Variovorax paradoxus B4: one gene and its partners. The protein of the gene in region 2 binds, or shares a complex with, the protein of the main gene of each other region. Links are inferred from orthologs where the notes say so. Each region holds a gene or a part of one and is shown on either strand. Other genes may lie near its edges.

Evidence for each region.
Region 1: the proteins of holA (region 2) and VAPA_RS13275 are in contact, whole or in part, in a cryo-EM structure (PDB 8GIZ), measured with the Escherichia coli proteins. The link is inferred for Variovorax paradoxus B4 from one-to-one orthologs.
Region 3: the proteins of holA (region 2) and dnaN are in contact, whole or in part, in a cryo-EM structure (PDB 8GIZ), measured with the Escherichia coli proteins. The link is inferred for Variovorax paradoxus B4 from one-to-one orthologs.

What each region holds. Positions count from the first base shown.
Region 1 is NC_022247.1:2,864,059-2,868,383, reverse strand. The notes cover bases 886-3,884. They hold VAPA_RS13275 (hypothetical protein), read right to left. Parts: upstream 2,897-3,884; coding sequence 1,874-2,896; downstream 886-1,873. Other genes in these bases: mltG (endolytic transglycosylase MltG), read right to left, coding at 3,549-3,884; tmk (dTMP kinase), read right to left, coding at 2,893-3,552; VAPA_RS13280 (PilZ domain-containing protein), read right to left, coding at 1,497-1,877; VAPA_RS13285 (TatD family hydrolase), read right to left, coding at 886-1,376. In the rest of the region: VAPA_RS13290 (ankyrin repeat domain-containing protein), read right to left, coding at 1-570; more of VAPA_RS13285, read right to left, coding at 567-885; more of mltG, read right to left, coding at 3,885-4,325. UniProt on the Escherichia coli protein: Part of the beta sliding clamp loading complex, which hydrolyzes ATP to load the beta clamp onto primed DNA to form the DNA replication pre-initiation complex.
Region 2 is NC_022247.1:543,992-551,645, reverse strand. The notes cover bases 2,584-5,561. They hold holA (DNA polymerase III subunit delta), read right to left. Parts: upstream 4,628-5,561; coding sequence 3,539-4,627; downstream 2,584-3,538. Other genes in these bases: leuS (leucine--tRNA ligase), read right to left, coding at 5,194-5,561; VAPA_RS02505 (LPS-assembly lipoprotein LptE), read right to left, coding at 4,657-5,178; VAPA_RS02515 (glutamate-5-semialdehyde dehydrogenase), read right to left, coding at 2,584-3,404. Also shown: VAPA_RS02525 (potassium transporter Kup), read right to left, coding at 1-500; gshA (glutamate--cysteine ligase), read right to left, coding at 675-1,988; more of VAPA_RS02515, read right to left, coding at 2,109-2,583; more of leuS, read right to left, coding at 5,562-7,654. UniProt on the Escherichia coli protein: Part of the beta sliding clamp loading complex, which hydrolyzes ATP to load the beta clamp onto primed DNA to form the DNA replication pre-initiation complex.
Region 3 is NC_022247.1:224-4,507, reverse strand. What follows is about bases 886-3,843. They hold dnaN (DNA polymerase III subunit beta), read right to left. Parts: upstream 2,939-3,843; coding sequence 1,832-2,938; downstream 886-1,831. Other genes in these bases: dnaA (chromosomal replication initiator protein DnaA), read right to left, coding at 3,028-3,843; gyrB (DNA topoisomerase (ATP-hydrolyzing) subunit B), read right to left, coding at 886-1,697. In the rest of the region: more of gyrB, read right to left, coding at 1-885; more of dnaA, read right to left, coding at 3,844-4,284. UniProt on the Escherichia coli protein: Confers DNA tethering and processivity to DNA polymerases and other proteins. Acts as a clamp, forming a ring around DNA (a reaction catalyzed by the clamp-loading complex) which diffuses in an ATP-independent manner freely and bidirectionally along dsDNA.

The sequences.
Region 1 (4,325 bases), 2.3 Mb from region 2 along the record:
GGCCGTCATGCCGAGCTGGTTCTTCATCGCCGTGTCCGCGCCTTCGGCCAGCAAAAGCTTCACGGCCTCGGTCGAGCCGTACATCGCGGCCATCATGAGCGGCGTGGTGCCGTTGGGCGATTGCGCGTCGATGAAGGCGTAGTTGTCGAGCAGCACTTTCATGATGCTCAGCTGGCCGCTGCTGGCGGCGTAATGCAGCGGCGTCCAGCCGGTCTTGTTGACGGCGGCGTCGCGCTTGAGCAGCTGGGCGACCAGCTCCTGCTGACCCTTGATGGCGGCCAGCATCAGCGGGGTTTCGTCCTTGGCGTTGGCCAGGTCGACATCGGTCTGCGGCGATTCGAGCAGCACCTGCGCGACCTTGGGCGATGGTTCGCGCAGGGCGATGATCAAGCCGGTCTGGCCGTGCTCATCGCGCGTGTTGGGGTCGAAACCGCGGTTCAGCAGGGTGCGCACGCCGCTGGCGTTGTCTCCGCGCACGGCCCGGAAGAAGTCTTCGAACGAGCCCGCGTGTGCGGTAAAAGTTGTTGCTACGACAGCTAGATACAAGAACTTCTTGATGTATTTTCTCATGTTGCTTTGACTCCCTTGAACAGCGTTTCGAAGTTGTTGCTCGTGGCCTCGGCCACGGCTTCGATCGGCAGCTTGCGCAGTTCGGCGATCTGCTTCGCCACAAAAGGTACGTAAGACGGGTTGTTGGTCTTGCCGCGGTACGGCACCGGTGCCAGATAGGGGCTGTCGGTTTCGATCAGCATGCGGTCGAGCGGCACGAAGGCCGCCACGTCGCGCAGGTCCTGCGCCTTCTTGAAGGTCAGGATGCCGGAAAAGGAAATGTAGAAACCCAGGTCGAGCGCCGCGCGGGCCACTTCGGCGGTTTCGGTGAAGCAATGGAACACGCCGCCCGCGGCATTGCCGGCGCCGTCTTCGTCCTCCTCCTTGAGGATGGCCAGCGTGTCGGCCGAGGCTTCGCGCGTGTGGATGATCAGCGGCATGCGGGTTTGCTGCGCGGCGCGGATGTGCACGCGGAAGCGGTCGCGCTGCCATTCCATGTCGGCAATGCTGCGCCCGCCCTTTCGCTCTTCCATCTGGTAGTAGTCGAGCCCGGTTTCGCCGATGGCCACCACGCGCGGCAAGGCCGCCCGGCGCACCAGGTCGTCCACCGTGGGCTCGGCGATGTCCTCGTTGTCGGGGTGCACGCCGACGCTGGCCCAGAAGTTGTCGTAGCGCGCGGCCAGCGCCTGCACATCGTCGAACTCCTCGAGCTTGGTGCAGATGCACAAGGCCCGGTCGACCTGCGCCTCGGCCATGGCGGCGCGGATTTGCGGCATCTGGTCCGCGAACTCGGGAAAAGTCAGGTGGCAGTGGGAATCGGTGAACATGGCGCTGATTGTCTGGCTTATGCCAGGGACACCGAGGAACCGGCTTCGCCGGGCCTCTGGTGTCGCCCCCAGTAGGGGGTGGGCGTAGCGACACGAAGTGCGCGCAGCCTGGGGGCGAGCTTAAATAGTTTGGGTCGGACGGTCGGAAGCCATCGAGCCGCCGAGCGCCGCTTCGATGCGGGCCTTGAGCTGGCGCGATTTCTCGTCCGACGGAAAACGGATGCCCACGCCCGGCGCCCGGTTGCCCGCTGCGCGCTGCGGCGTGATCCATGCGACCTTGCCCGCCACCGGGTAGCGCTGCGGGTCTTCGGGGAGCGTCAGCAGCACGTAGACATCGTCGCCCAGGCGGTATTCGCGCGAGGTCGGAATGAAGATGCCGCCTTCGGCAAAGAGCGGAATGTAGGCGGCATAGAGCGCGCCCTTTTCCTTGATGGCGAGCTGGATCACGCTCGGCCGTTGAGGCGCCGGGGCGGCGGGTGCGGGTGCGGCTGGTTGGTTCATGGGCGGCGAGCTGCAGAGTTTAGGGTGGTTCGCGCTTCGCTCACAAGCGCTTCCAGCATGAGGCCCGCATTGAAGGGGTGTTCGGCGGTTCTGGCCGCGTTCGCGAGCGACTTCGACCAGCGCGCGAGCGCCAGGTGCGAAGGCACGGCGGGCGGCAGGTCGGCGGCCTCGAAGAAACGCGGCGCGGCGCCGCTGCCAACGGCCATCAGGTCGTGGCAGAGCTTCTGCAGCGAGCCGATGGCCTGGGACGGCGACTGGTCCGCGAGGGCGGCCACGTCGCCGCGCGAAACGGCCTTGGGCAGCAGCGCCCAGGCCTTGGGCGACTGGCCGGAGCGCGCGAGCCGCAGGGCATCGCTGGGCCGCCCGCCGGCGGCGCGCAGCAATGCGGCGGCATCTGCGGCGGGCACTTCCTGCGCCGCCAGCCAGGCTTCGGCCTCGGCCGTCTCGGGCCATGGCAGCGTGAAACCCAGGCAGCGGCTGCGGATGGTCGGCAGCAATTGCCACGCCGCCTCGCTGGCCAGCACGAAGCGGACGTCGCCAACCGGCTCCTCGAGCGTCTTGAGCAGCGCATTGGCGGTGATGGTGTTCATGCGCTCGGCCGGATACACCAGCACCACCTTGCCGCGGCCGCGGGCACTGGTGCGCTGGGCAAATCCGACCGCATCGCGCATGGCCTCGACGCGGATCTCGCGGCTGGGCTTGCGCTTCTTGTCGTCGATGTCGGCCTGCGCCTTTTCGTCGAGCGGCCAGCCCAGCTCCTGCATGGCGACCTCGGGCATCAGAACGCAAAGGTCGGCGTGGGTCCGCACCTCGATGGCATGGCAGCTCGGGCAATGGCCGCAGGCGGTGCCACCCCCCTCTTCCTTGGGCTGTTCGCACAGCCAGGCCGCGGCAAGCGCGAGCGCGAGTTCGTATTGGCCGAGTCCCGAAGGCCCCTGCAGCAGCCAGGCATGGCCGCGCTGGCGCAGGAGTTCAGCGAGCGGCCGATGCAGCCAGGGCGAAAGCGCCGAAGTGCTCATCGCGCCGCTCCACTTGCGGGTGCCGGCGCACCGCGTGCGACAAGCGCCGTCTCGACCTGTTGCCAGACCTGGTCGCGCGTCTGGCTGGCGTCGATGCGCACGAAACGCGGCGCATCGGCCGCCGCGCGGGCCGCGTAGCCCGCCGCGACGCGCCGGAAGAATTCGACCGGCTGGGACTCGAACTTGTCGGGCAGGCGGGCTCCCGCCAGCCGCTGGGCGGCGATCTCGGGCGCCAGGTCGAACCAGAGCGTGACGTGAGGCTGAAGCAGCCCTGCCGCTCCCCTGCCCCCCTGCACCCATTGCTCCAGCGTCGACAGCACTTGTGTATCGAAGTCGCGGCCCGCGCCCTGGTAGGCAAAGGTGGCGTCGGTGAAGCGGTCGCACAGCACCACGTCGCCGCGTGCCAGTGCCGGCTCGATCACCCGCACCACATGGTCGCGCCGCGCCGCAAACACCAGCAGCGATTCGGTCAGCGGGTCCATCGGCTGTTCGAGAATAAGCCCGCGCAAGATCTCCGCCAGTGGCGTGCCGCCGGGCTCGCGCGTGCGCACGACCGTGCGGCCGCGGGCCTTGAAGAGCGCCTCCATGGCGTCGAGATGGCTCGACTTGCCGGCGCCATCGATGCCCTCGAGCGTCAGAAACAGGCCGTCACTCATTGCGCTACTTTCGGTTTGGGTTCGCCGCCGCCGCGCTGATAGCGGTTGACCGCGCGGTTGTGGTCGTCGAGCGAACTGCTGAACTGGCTGGTGCCGTCGCCGCGCGAAACGAAGTACAGCGACTTGCTTTGCGCCGGCTGCACCGCTGCCAGCAGCGCCGCCTTGCCCGGCATGGCGATGGGCGTGGGCGGCAGGCCGCCGCGCGTGTAGGTGTTCCAGGGCGTGTCGGTCAGCAGGTCTTTCTTGCGCAGGTTGCCATCGAACGCGGTGCCCAGGCCGTAGATCACGGTGGGGTCGGTTTGCAGCGGCATGCCGGCACGCAGCCGGTTGACGAAAACGGCGGCGATCTCGGAGCGGTCCTTGGCTTTTCCTGTCTCCTTTTCGACAATGCTGGCCAGGATCAGCGCCTGATCCGCCGATTGGATCGGCAAATCGGCCGCCCGGGCGGCCCACGCGGCTTCGAGCTTCTTGTCCATGGCCCGCATGGCACGCTGCAGCAGCGCGATGTCGGTCGAGCCCTTCGAATAGGTGTAGGTGTCGGGGAAGAAGCGACCCTCGGGATGCACGCCGGGCCGGCCCAGCCTGGCCATCAGGGCATCGTCGGGCAGACCGACGGTTTCGGGCTTGAGCTGTTCGGCCTTGGCGAGCGCGGCGCGCACCTGGCGGATGTTCCAGCCTTCGACCAGCACCAGGCTGCGGGTGGCCTCCTCGCCGCGCACCAGCACGTTGAGCAGCATCTTGGGCGTGACGCCGCGCTCCAGTTCGTAGCTGCC
Region 2 (7,654 bases):
CCGATGCCGGCCGTGCCGCGTTTTTGCACCACGAAGAGGCCGAACAGCACCACCAGCGTGACCGGCAGCACATAGTGCTTGAAGTGGGGCGACACCACTTCGAGGCCTTCGACCGCGGAAAGCACCGAGATGGCCGGCGTGATGACGCCGTCGCCATAGAAGAGCGAAGTGCCGAAGATGCCCACCAGCAGCAGCACATGGCGCAGCCTGGGCTTGTCGGCCACGGCCTGCGAGGCCAGCGCCAGCATGGCGACCAGGCCCCCCTCGCCTTCGTTGTCGGCCCGCAGCACCAGCACCACGTACTTGATCGACACGATGACGGTGAGCGTCCAGAAGAACATCGAAAGGATGCCGTAGACGTTTTCGACAGTGAACGGCACATGGCCGTGGCCGAACACTTCCTTGACTGCATACAGCACGCTGGTGCCGATGTCGCCATAGACGACACCGATGGTGCCGATGATCAAGGCGGCGGCGGAAGAGGATTTGGGAGGTGACACGAAGTCGATGGGAAAAAGGGAGGCTGCCAGCGCGTAACCAGACGTCACGCGCACCGGGATGCCGCCGCGGTGGAATTTCCAGCCGCCGCGCGCACCCCTCCGCCCTTTTGTTTCCTTTGCTGTGGGGCCGCTATTTTGCCGCCGGCCGACGCCTTCGCAAGCCGCCCCGGAAAATCATTCGTAGATTTCGGCGTCCGGATCGGTGGCTTCCAGCTCGTAGCTCGCAGCCACCATGGCCAGGCGGCCCACCACGCCATACATGTAGAAGCGGTTCGGGGCACTCGCGCCGGGCTTGGCGCCTGGCTGCGGCAAGTGCGCGCTTTCGGAGAAAGCCAGCGGCACGAAGCTCGCGCCCGGAAGCTTGAGGTTCTCGTCGGGGGCGCGCTCGGCATGCACGCGGTAGAAGCCGCCCACCACGTAGCGGTCCATCATGTAGACCACCGGCTCGGCCACGCCGTTGTGCACGCGCTCGTTGGTCAGCACGCCTTCCTGCACGATCACCTCGCGGGGCTCGCGCAGTTCCCTGGCGGCCGCGGCCGCCTTGCTGCCCGCGGAGGCGCCGCGCGACTTGCCGACAAGGCCCTCGACTTCCTTTGCATCGCGCACGGTGATGACGCCCGGGCCATCCCCGCCGACATGGCCCTTGACGACGACGAAGGGCTTCTCGTTGATGCCGTATTCCTTGTACTTGCGGCGCACCTTGGTCAGCACCGCTTCCACGTGGCTGGTCAGCACGTCGATGCCGCGGCCTTCGGCAAAATCGACGCCGTCGGCGCGCGCATAGATCGGGTTGATGAGCCAGGGATCGATGCCAAGCAGCTTGCCGAAGCGCTTGGACAGCTCTTCGTAGCTGTGCAGGTGATTGCTCTTGCGCCGCACCGACCAGCCCGCGTGCAGCGGCGGCAGCAGGTACTGCTCGTGCAGGTCTTCCAGGATGCCCGGGGTGCCGGCCGCCAACTCGTTGTTGAGCAGGATGGTGCAGGGGTCGAAATTCTTGAGCCCGAGGCGGCGCTTGCTGCGCACCACGGGCTCCAGGCACACGGTTTCACCGTTGGGCAGCTCGATCTTCTTGGGCGACTTGATGGCCGGATCGATCGAACCCACGCGCACGTTGAGTCCCGCCATGTGGAAGATCCGCACCAGCTGGGCGACGTTGGCGAGGTAGAAGGTGTTCTTCGAGTGGTTCTCGGGAATGACCAGCAGGTTGCGCGCTTCCGGGCAGATCTTCTCGATGGCGGCCTGCGCGGCCTGCACCGCCAGCGGCAGCATCTCCTTGGTGAGATTGTTCCAGCCGCCGGGGAAGAGATTGGTGTCGACCGGCGCCAGCTTGAAGCCCGCGTTGCGGATGTCGACCGCGCTGTAGAACGGCGGCGTGTGCTCCATCCATTCGAGCCGGAACCAGCGCTCGATGGCGGGCGTCGAGTCGAGTACCCGCTGCTCCAGTTCGTTGATCGGGCCGGTCAGGGCGGTGACGAGATGCGGAACCATGCGGCGGCCTTATTGGATTTGTACTTGAAGGTAGAGCGGAATTGTAGGATTTGGGGGTGGCCGCCCCAATGACAAGACTACGTAGAGCGGACTTGGTTCAGTCCGCCCGCCTCCGGCGCATCAGCTGCGGACTTCGCCCTGCCCGAGCACCACGTACTTGAGCGAGGTCAGCCCCTCGATGCCGACCGGCCCGCGCGCATGGAATTTGTCGGTGCTGATGCCGATCTCCGCTCCCAGGCCAAACTCGAAACCATCCGCGAAGCGTGTGCTCGCATTGACCATGACGCTGGCCGAATCGACCTCGCGCAGGAAACGCTGCGCATGCACATGGTCGCGCGTGACGATGGCGTCGGTGTGGTGGCTCGAGTAGCGGTTGATGTGCGCAATGGCCTCGTCGACCCCTGCGACCACCTTGATGCTGATCACGGCGGCAAGGTATTCCTCGGACCAGTCGGCCTCGACCGCATCGACGACTCTTGCGCCCGAGCCAGCCAATGCATCGTCGGCGCGCAGAATGCGGGCCGCCACCGGGTCGCAGCGCATTTCGACGCCCTTGGCCGCGAAGATGGCGGCGATCCGGGGCAGGAAATCCTCCGCCACCGCGGCCGACACCAGAAGGCCTTCGGCCGCGTTGCAGGGGCTGTATTTCTGGGTCTTGGCGTTGTCGACGATGCGCAGCGCCATCTCGAACTCGGCCGTATCGTCCACGTAGACGTGGCAGTTGCCGTCGAGGTGCTTGATGACCGGCACCTTGGCATCGCGGCTGATGCGCTCGATCAGGCCCTTGCCGCCGCGCGGGATGATCACGTCCACGAACTCGGGCATGGCGATCAGCTGGCCCACGGCTTCGCGGTCGGTGGTCTGCACCAGCTGCACCGCCTCGACCGGCAGGCCGGCCTCGGCCAGCGCCCCGGACACCAGCAGCGCCAGCGCCTTGTTCGACTCGATGGCTTCGGAGCCGCCGCGCAGGATGGCGGCGTTGCCGCTCTTGATGGCCAGGCTCGCGGCCTCGATGGTCACGTTGGGGCGGCTCTCGTAGATCATGCCGAAGACGCCGATCGGCACGCGCATCTGGCCCACGCGGATGCCGCTGGGCTGCTGCTTCATGCCGATGATTTCGCCGATCACATCGGCCATGCCGGCGAGTTGCTCGCAACCCAGCGCCACGGTCTCGATGACCTTGGGCGTGAGCTTGAGGCGGTCGACCATCGGCGCCGAAAGCCCGGCGGCCGTGGCGCGCGCCAAGTCCTTCTCGTTGGCCTCGGCCAAGGCGGGGCCGGCTTCGCGCAGGCGCTTGGCCAGGGCCTTCAATGCTCTGTTTTTGGTAGCTGCATCCGCACGGGCCATGAGGAATGCGGCGGTTTTTGCCTGCAGGCCGAGGGTCTGCATGTGCTCGCTGACGTTGAACGCGTTCATCGCTGCATTTTCCTGCATTTGGATCAACCCCAGGCTTCGCGCACTTGCCGTGTTGTCCCCTCTCCCTCCGGGAGAGGGCCAGGGTGAGGGCCGGGGCACTCGCAAACGCGCGATGCGATGAGGGCCGCCGGCCCTCACCCCAACCCTCTCCCGGAGGGAGAGGGAGCAAGAGCAGCGCTGCTGCAGGCGCGGCACAGCATCAGCGCCAGGCGCTGCAGGGCCTGCCAGCCGCTGGCGGGCCAGTCGGGCTGCTTCAGCCCCTTGCAGATGCCATCCACCACATGGGCCGCGCGCAGCAGCCGGGCCAGCATGCGGTCGTCGAGCCGGGGCAGCACGCGCTCGAAGGCGCGCTCGCGCGGGCCCCAGATGCGGTTCTCGCGCAGGGCCATGGGCAGCGGCCGGCCCGCGGCCATGGCGTCCTTCACGCGCTTGAGCGCGCGGATGTCCTCGGCGATCGTGTAGTGCACCAGCACCTCGGCCTCGCCTTCGGCCTGCAGGCCGTCGAGCATGCGCGCCACGCGCTGCGGGTTGCCGGCCAGCACGGCCTCGGAGAGCTTGAACACGTCGTAGCGCGCCACGTTGTTGACCGCGCCTTCGACCTGCTCCCAGCTCAGCTCGCCCGCCGGATGCAGCAGGGCGAGCTTCTGGATTTCCTGGTGCGCGGCGAGCAGGTTGCCCTCGACGCGGTCGGCAAAGAACTGCAGCGTGCGCTGGCCTTCGTCGCCGGGCATCACGCGCTGGCCCTGCAGGCCCAGGCGCTGCGCGATCCACTGCGGCAGCGCGGCGCGTTCGATCGGATCGACCTGCAGGCTCACGCCGTTGTTCTCGAGCGCCGAGAACCAGGCGCCGGTGCGCGTGGCCTTGTCGAGCCGCGGCAGCATCACCAGCGTGAGCGTGCTGTCGTTGTCCCGCGCGGCCTCGGCCAGCTGCTGCAGCGCCGTGCTGCCGTCCTTGCCGGGCTTGCCCGAGGGAATGCGGATCTCGACGATCTGCTTGTCGGCGAACAGCGAGAGCGAGCCGCCCGCCGCAAGCACCGCGCTCCAGTCGAAGTGCGCGCCGGCCACGGTGTACGAGCTGCGCTCCGTATAGCCCGCCACGCGTGCCGCGGTGCGGATGGCGTCCGCCGCCTCCTGCGCGAGCAGCGGCTCGTCGCCGTGGATCGTGTAGAGGGACTTCAGCCCCTTCTGCAGATGGGAGCCCAGTTGGGCGCTGGCAAGTTGCATGGAATGTGCGGCAGGCGCGCTCGTGCCGCCTAGAGTTCCTTGACGGCCGCGAGGCGGCGCATCAGCTGCTGTGCAATGTCGGCCTGCATGTCCCGGTACAGCAGTTCGGCCTCGCCTTCCTTGGCGAGCGCGTTGGTCTCGTTGAAGCTCAGGTCGCGCGTCTGCGACACCTCGGTGGGCGCCAGCAGCATCTTGCCGCCCGGCGTGCGCAGGCTGAAGCGAACGCGCAATTGCAGTTGCAGCTCCCGCAGCAGGCCCGCCGAATTGGTCGAGATCACGATGCGGTCGCGGTTTTCGCCCAGGATCTCGAGGATCGCGTCGGCGCTCTGTGCCTGCTCGGGCGGCACCAGCGTCACGGTGCCGGCGGCACGCATTTCGCGCCGCAGACGGTTGATCAGCTCCGAATTGCCCGACACCGACAGCGTCTTGAACGCAAACACCGGCGCCTTGCGCAGTTCGAACCCGCAGCCGGCCAGCCCCAGGCTGGCGCCCGCCGCGGCAAGACCCAGAAGAAAGCCGCGGCGCGGCAGCGAGGCGTTGCGATTGTTCATGCTTCTATCGTTCGTTCAAATGACCACGTTGACCAGCCGGCCGGGAACCACGATGACGCGCTTGGCCGGCGCGCCTTCGGCGAACTTGGCGAAGTCGTCGCAGGAAAGCGCGAGCGCTTCGATCTCGGCCTTGGAAGCGCCGGCCGGCACGCGCAGCGCGCCGCGCAGCTTGCCGTTGACCTGGAGCATGAGCTCGATCTCGTCCTGCTCCAGCGCGCCCACGTCGACCACGGGCCAGGGCGCGTCGAGCAGGTCGCCCAGTTCCTTGTCGTAGCCGAGCTGCTGCCAGAGCTGGTGCGCGATGTGCGGCGTGGCCGGATACAGGCAGCGCAGCAGGATGCCGAAGCCTTCGCGCAGCGCGGCCGTATCGCCGGCGCTGCCGTCGGGCTTGAAGCCTTCCAGCGCATTGAGCAGCTTCATCGCGCCCGACACCACCGTGTTGTATTGCATGCGCTGGTAGTCGTAGTCGACCTGGCGCAGCACGGTGTGCACCTCGCGGCGCAATGCCTGCGCGTTCTTGCCGCAGGCCTGGCCGCCGGCCGCCGCGGGCTGCGCGTCGGCCTGCGCCACGCCGAAGTTCCAGACCCGGCGCAGGAACCGGTAGCTGCCTTCGACGGCTGCGTCGTTCCACTCGAGCGTGGCTTCGGGCGGTGCGGTGAACATGGTGTACAGGCGCGCGGTGTCGGCGCCGTACTTCTCGATCAGGTCCTGCGGGTCGACGCCGTTGCGCTCGCTCTTGCCCATCTTGCCGACGCCGCCGTATTCGACCTTGGTGCCGTCCGCGGTGGTGCCGCCGACGATGCGGCCCTGCGCGTCGAGCGTGGGCGTGACCTCCAGCGGCGGGTGGTAGTTCTTGCCGCCCCTCTCGTCACGGTGGTAGTAGATGTGGTTGAGCACCATGCCCTGCGTGAGCAGCTTGCTGAAGGGCTCGTCGACCTTCACCAGGCCCAGGTCGCGCATCACCTTGGTCCAGAAGCGCGCGTACAGCAGGTGAAGAATCGCATGCTCGATGCCGCCGATGTACTGGTCCATCGGCATCCAGTAGTCGGCGCCCTCGGCGACCATGGCCTGGTCGTTCTTCGGGTCGCAGTAGCGCATGAAGTACCACGAGCTGTCGACGAAGGTGTCCATGGTGTCGGTCTCGCGCCGCGCGGGCTTGCCACAGACGGGACACACCACGCCGGCGTGGAAGCCTTCGTGCTTGGCGAGCGGGTTGCCCGAGCCGTCGGGTACGCAGTCGGTCGGCAGCACCACGGGCAGGTCCTTCTCGGGGACCGGCACCGCACCGTGCTCGTCGCAATGGATGATGGGGATCGGCGTGCCCCAGTAGCGCTGGCGGCTCACGCCCCAGTCGCGCAGGCGCCAGGTGGTCTGCATCTCGCCCAGGCCCTTCTGGCCGAGCGCATGCGCCACGGCGGCCACCGCCTCCTTGTAGGTCATGCCGCTGAAGTTGTCGGAGTTGATGGTCACGCCGCGCTGCTTGTCGGCGTACCAGTCCTGCCACCTGTGATAGTCGAAGTGCGGCTCGTCGTCGACCAGCACCACCTGGATGATCTCGATGCCGTACTTGTTGGCAAAGGCGAAGTCGCGCTCGTCGTGCGCGGGCACGCCCATCACGGCGCCGTCGCCATAGTTGATGAGCACGTAGTTGCCCACCCACACCGGCACCTGCTCGTCGGTGATCGGATGCTTGACGGTCAGGCCCGTGGGCACGCCCTTCTTCTCCTGCGTGGCGAGTTCGGCCTCGGTGGTGCCGCCGGCCTTGCACTCCTCGATGAAGGCCGCGACCTTCGGATTGAGCGTGGCGGCGTGCGCGGCCAGCGGATGCTCGGGCGCCACGGCGCAGAAGGTCACGCCCATGATGGTGTCGGCGCGCGTGGTGAACACGTACATGCGCCCGTCCTGGATCAGCTTGCCGCTCGCGTCCTGGATGTCGTGCGTGAAGGCGAAGCGCACGCCCTCGCTCTTGCCGATCCAGTTCTCCTGCATCAGCTTGACGCGCTCGGGCCAGCCCGGCAGCTTGTGCTGGGTGTGCTCGAGCAGTTCTTCGGCGTAGTCGCTGATCTTCAGGTAGTAGCCCGGGATCTCGCGGCGCTCGACCGTGGCGCCGGTGCGCCAGCCCTTGCCGTCGATCACCTGCTCGTTGGCCAGCACGGTCTGGTCGACCGGGTCCCAGTTGACGACCTGGGTCTTGCGGTAGGCAATGCCCTTTTCGAGCATCTTGAGGAACAGCCACTGGTTCCACTTGTAGTACGAGGGATCGCAGGTGGCGATCTCGCGGCTCCAGTCGATCGCCAGGCCCATGGCCTGGAGCTGGCCGCGCATGTAGTCGATGTTCTCGTAGGTCCACTTGGCCGGGGGCACGCCGTTCTTCAGCGCCGCGTTCTCGGCCGGCAGGCCGAAGGCGTCCCAGCCCATGGGCATCAGCACGTTGTAGCCGCTCATGCGCAGGTAGCGCGTGAGCATGTCGTTGATG
Region 3 (4,284 bases), 550 kb from region 2 along the record:
GCGTCGGTCATGATGATGATGCGGTGGTAGCGCAGCTTGGCGACGTTGAAGTCGTCCGCCCCGCCGCCCGCGCTGGTGGCGCCGGCGCGGCCGATGCCGGTGCCCAGAGCGGTGATCATCGTGAGAATTTCGTTGCTGGTGAGCAGCTTCTCGTAGCGCGCCTTTTCCACGTTCAGGATCTTGCCGCGCAGCGGCAGGATGGCCTGGAACTTCCGGTCGCGGCCCTGCTTGGCGGAGCCGCCGGCGGAGTCGCCCTCCACCAGGTAGACCTCGCACAGCGCCGGATCTTTTTCCTGGCAGTCGGCCAGCTTGCCGGGCAGGCCCATGCCGTCGAGCACGCCCTTGCGGCGCGTCATTTCGCGGGCCTTGCGCGCGGCTTCGCGGGCGCGTGCGGCCTCGACGATCTTGCCGCAGATGATCTTGGCGTCGTTCGGGCGTTCCTGCAGGTAGTCGGTGAGCAGCTTGCCGACGATGTCTTCCACCGGCGCGCGCACTTCGCTGGACACCAGCTTGTCCTTGGTCTGGCTCGAGAACTTGGGCTCGGGCACCTTCACGCTCAGCACGCAGCACAGGCCTTCGCGCATGTCGTCGCCGGTGACTTCGACCTTGGCTTTCTTGGCGAACTCGTTCTCTTCGATGTACTTGTTGATGACGCGGGTCATCGCGGCGCGCAGGCCCGTGAGGTGGGTGCCGCCGTCACGCTGGGGAATGTTGTTGGTGAAACAGAGGACTTGCTCGTTGTAGCCGCTGTTCCATTGCATGGCGACTTCGACGCCGATGTGCGTGCCCGGGATACCGCCGTAGGTGTCGGCCGGGCGCTCGCCTTCGGCGTAGAACGAGTTCGGGTGCAGGACGGTCTTGCCCTTGTTGATGAACTCCACGAAGCCGCGCACGCCGCCGGCGCCGGAGAAGTCGTCTTCCTTGCCGGTGCGCTCGTCCTTCAGGCGGATGCGCACGCCGTTGTTCAGGAAGCTCAGTTCGCGCAGACGCTTGCTGAGGATCTCGTAGTGGAAGTCCGAGTTCTCCTTGAAGATCTGGGTGTCGGGCAGAAAGTGCACCTCGGTGCCGCGCTTGTCGGTGTCGCCGATGATCTTCATGGGCGACACCTCGAAGCCGTTCACGGTTTCGAGCAGGCGGTTCTGCACGAAGCCGCGGCTGAACTCGAGTTCGTGGATCTTGCCTTCGCGGCGCACCACAAGGCGCAGCATCACGCTCAGCGCGTTCACGCAGCTCACGCCCACGCCGTGCAGGCCGCCCGAGACCTTGTAGCTGTTCTGGTTGAACTTGCCGCCTGCGTGCAGCTCGGTGAGCGCAATTTCGGCTGCCGAACGCTTGGGCTCGTGCTTGTCGTCCATCTTCACGCCGGTCGGGATGCCGCGGCCGTTGTCGGTGACGGAAATCGAGTTGTCGGTGTGGATGGTGACGACGATGTCGTCGCAGTGGCCGGCCAGCGCTTCGTCGATGGAGTTGTCGACCACCTCGAACACCAGATGGTGCAGGCCCGTGCCGTCGGAGGTGTCGCCGATGTACATGCCGGGGCGCTTGCGCACCGCCTCGAGCCCTTCGAGGATCGTGATCGAGCCTTCGCCGTAGCTGGTGTCGGCGGGCGTGATCTCGATCGGCACCGCACTCTCGATCTCGGGCGTGTAGACCGGCTCGGTGTGGGGTACTTCGGGCTTGCTTTCTTCTGCACTCATTCGGATATTCCTCTATCTCTCACGGCATTCACGGGATTTCTCGGGCTCTGGGAGCCTGTTTTTCCTGCCTCTTGAAAGCGCAAACCCGCGGAGGACCGCGGGCTGTCTGCGCAAGGCGCTGTGTTTTCTGTCTTCTAGATTCGCATCGGCATCACGACATATTTGAAGGATGCGTTCTCGGGGATGGTCAGCAACGCCGAGCTGTTGGAGTCGGCCAGGTCCAGCTTGACCATGTCCTGGTCCATGTTCGACAGCGCGTCGATCAGGTAGGTGACGTTGAAGCCGATCTCGATGGCGTCGCCGCCGTAGTCGATGTCGAGTTCGTCTTGCGCCTCTTCCTGTTCGGCGTTGTTCGATGCGATGCGCAGCGTGCCGGGCTCGATGTTCAGGCGCACGCCCTTGAACTTCTCGCTGGTCAGGATGGCGGTGCGCTGCAGGCTGGCCAGCAGCGGCGCGCGGCCCAGCGTGACGCTGTTCTTGTGGTTCTTGGGAATCACGCGGTTGTAGTCGGGGAACTTGCCCTCGACCAGCTTGGTGACGAACTCCATGCCGCCGAAGCTGAACTTGGCCTGGTTGTTCGCAAACTGCATCTCGATGGCGCCTTCGGCGTCCGACAGCAGGCGCTGCATCTCGAGCACGGTCTTGCGCGGAAGAATGACTTCCTGGCGCGGCACTTCGACGTCGAGCGTGGCCGACGAGAACGCCAGGCGGTGGCCGTCGGTGGCCACCAGGCTCAGCTGCTTGCCTTCGGCCACGAACAGGATGCCGTTCAGGTAGTAGCGGATGTCGTGCACGGCCATGGCGAACGAAACCTGCGAGAGCAGGTCCTTCAGCGTCTTTTGCGGCACGCTGAACACGGGGCCGAAGTTGGCGGCTTCCTGCACCAGCGGAAAGTCCTCGGCCGGCAGCGACTGCAGCGTGAAGCGGCTCTTGCCGCCCTTGAGCACCAGCTTGCTGGCGCTCGATTCGAGGCTCACGGTCTGGTCGGCCGGCATGGTGCGCAGGATGTCGATCAGCTTGCGCGCGCCGATGGTGGTGGTGAAGTTGCCCTCATCGCCGCCGAGCTCGGCCGTGGTGCGGATCTGGATCTCGAGGTCGCTGGTGGTCAGCTGCAGCTGGCCGCCGGTCTTGCGGATCAGCACGTTGGCCAGGATCGGCAGCGTATGGCGCCGTTCCACGATGCCTGCCACCGATTGCAGCGCGGCGAGGACCTTGTCTTGGGTAGCCTTCAAAACGATCATGTCTTCTTCCTCTTCTCTTATCTCTTTGAATCCGCCAGTGAGACGCCATTCTCCGCTGTTGCGAGGGGCATTCCTGATGACATCCGGGATCAGCCCTTGAGCGTCTGCTCGAGGACGTGCAGCTGCTGGTTGAGTTCGGTGAGCTGCTGGCGCTCGCCCGAGATCTTGCGCACCGCGTGGAGCACGGTGGTGTGGTCGCGCCCGCCGAACAGCTCGCCGATTTCCGGCAGGCTTTTCTGCGTGAGCTCCTTGGCCAGGTACATCGCGATCTGCCGCGGCCGCGCAATGCTGGCCGGGCGTTTCTTGCTGTACATGTCGGCGACCTTGATCTTGTAGTAGTCGGCCACCGTCTTCTGGATATTTTCGACCGAGATCTGCCGATTCTGGATCGACAGCAGGTCGCGCAGCGCCTCGCGCGCCAGGGCGATGGAGATTTCCTTCTGGTTGAAGCGCGAGTAGGCCAGGATCTTGCGCAGCGCCCCTTCGAGCTCGCGCACGTTGGAGCGCACGTTCTTGGCGACGAAGAAGGCCACTTCCTCGGGCATCTCGGCCGATTCGGCGCGCGCCTTGTTGATCAGGATGGCCACGCGCATCTCGAGCTCGGGCGGCTCGATGGCCACCGTCAGGCCCGAATCGAAGCGCGACACCAGGCGCTCGTGGATGTCCGCCAGGCCCTTCGGATAAGTGTCGCTGGTCATCACGATGTGCGACTTCTTGGCCAGCAGGGCCTCGAACGCATTGAAGAATTCTTCCTGCGTGCGGTCCTTGTTGGCGAAGAACTGCACATCGTCGATCAAGAGCAGATCGAGCGAGTGGTAGCGCTCCTTGAACTCATCGAAAGTCTTGCGCTGATAGGCCTTGACCACATCCGAGACGAACTGCTCGGCGTGGATGTAGAGAACTTTGGAATCCGGACGGTCGGCCAAGAGCCGGTTGCCCACCGCGTGCATCAGGTGGGTCTTGCCCAGGCCGACGCCGCCGTAGATGAACAGCGGGTTGTACAGGTGGCCCGGCATGCCGGCCACGTGCATGGCGGCGGCGCGCGCCATGCGGTTGGCCGTGCCCTCCACCAGGGTGTCGAAAGTGAGGCCAGAATTCAGCCGGTTCTTGAAGCCGGCGTTGGCGGACTCCTCGCCCGGACCGGCCACGTCCCGCGGCACGTCGGTTTCGGCCAGCACGGCAACAGGGGTAGAGCGCACGGGTGCTTCTCGCGGAGCAAGTGCTAACTCAACAGCAACCGGCTGGCCGTACATCTTCTCGGCCATGGCGGCAATCTTGCCGGCGTACTGGGCCCGGATCCAGTCGAGCTTGAAGCGGTTGGCAACGAACACCGTCATGCGCGAAAG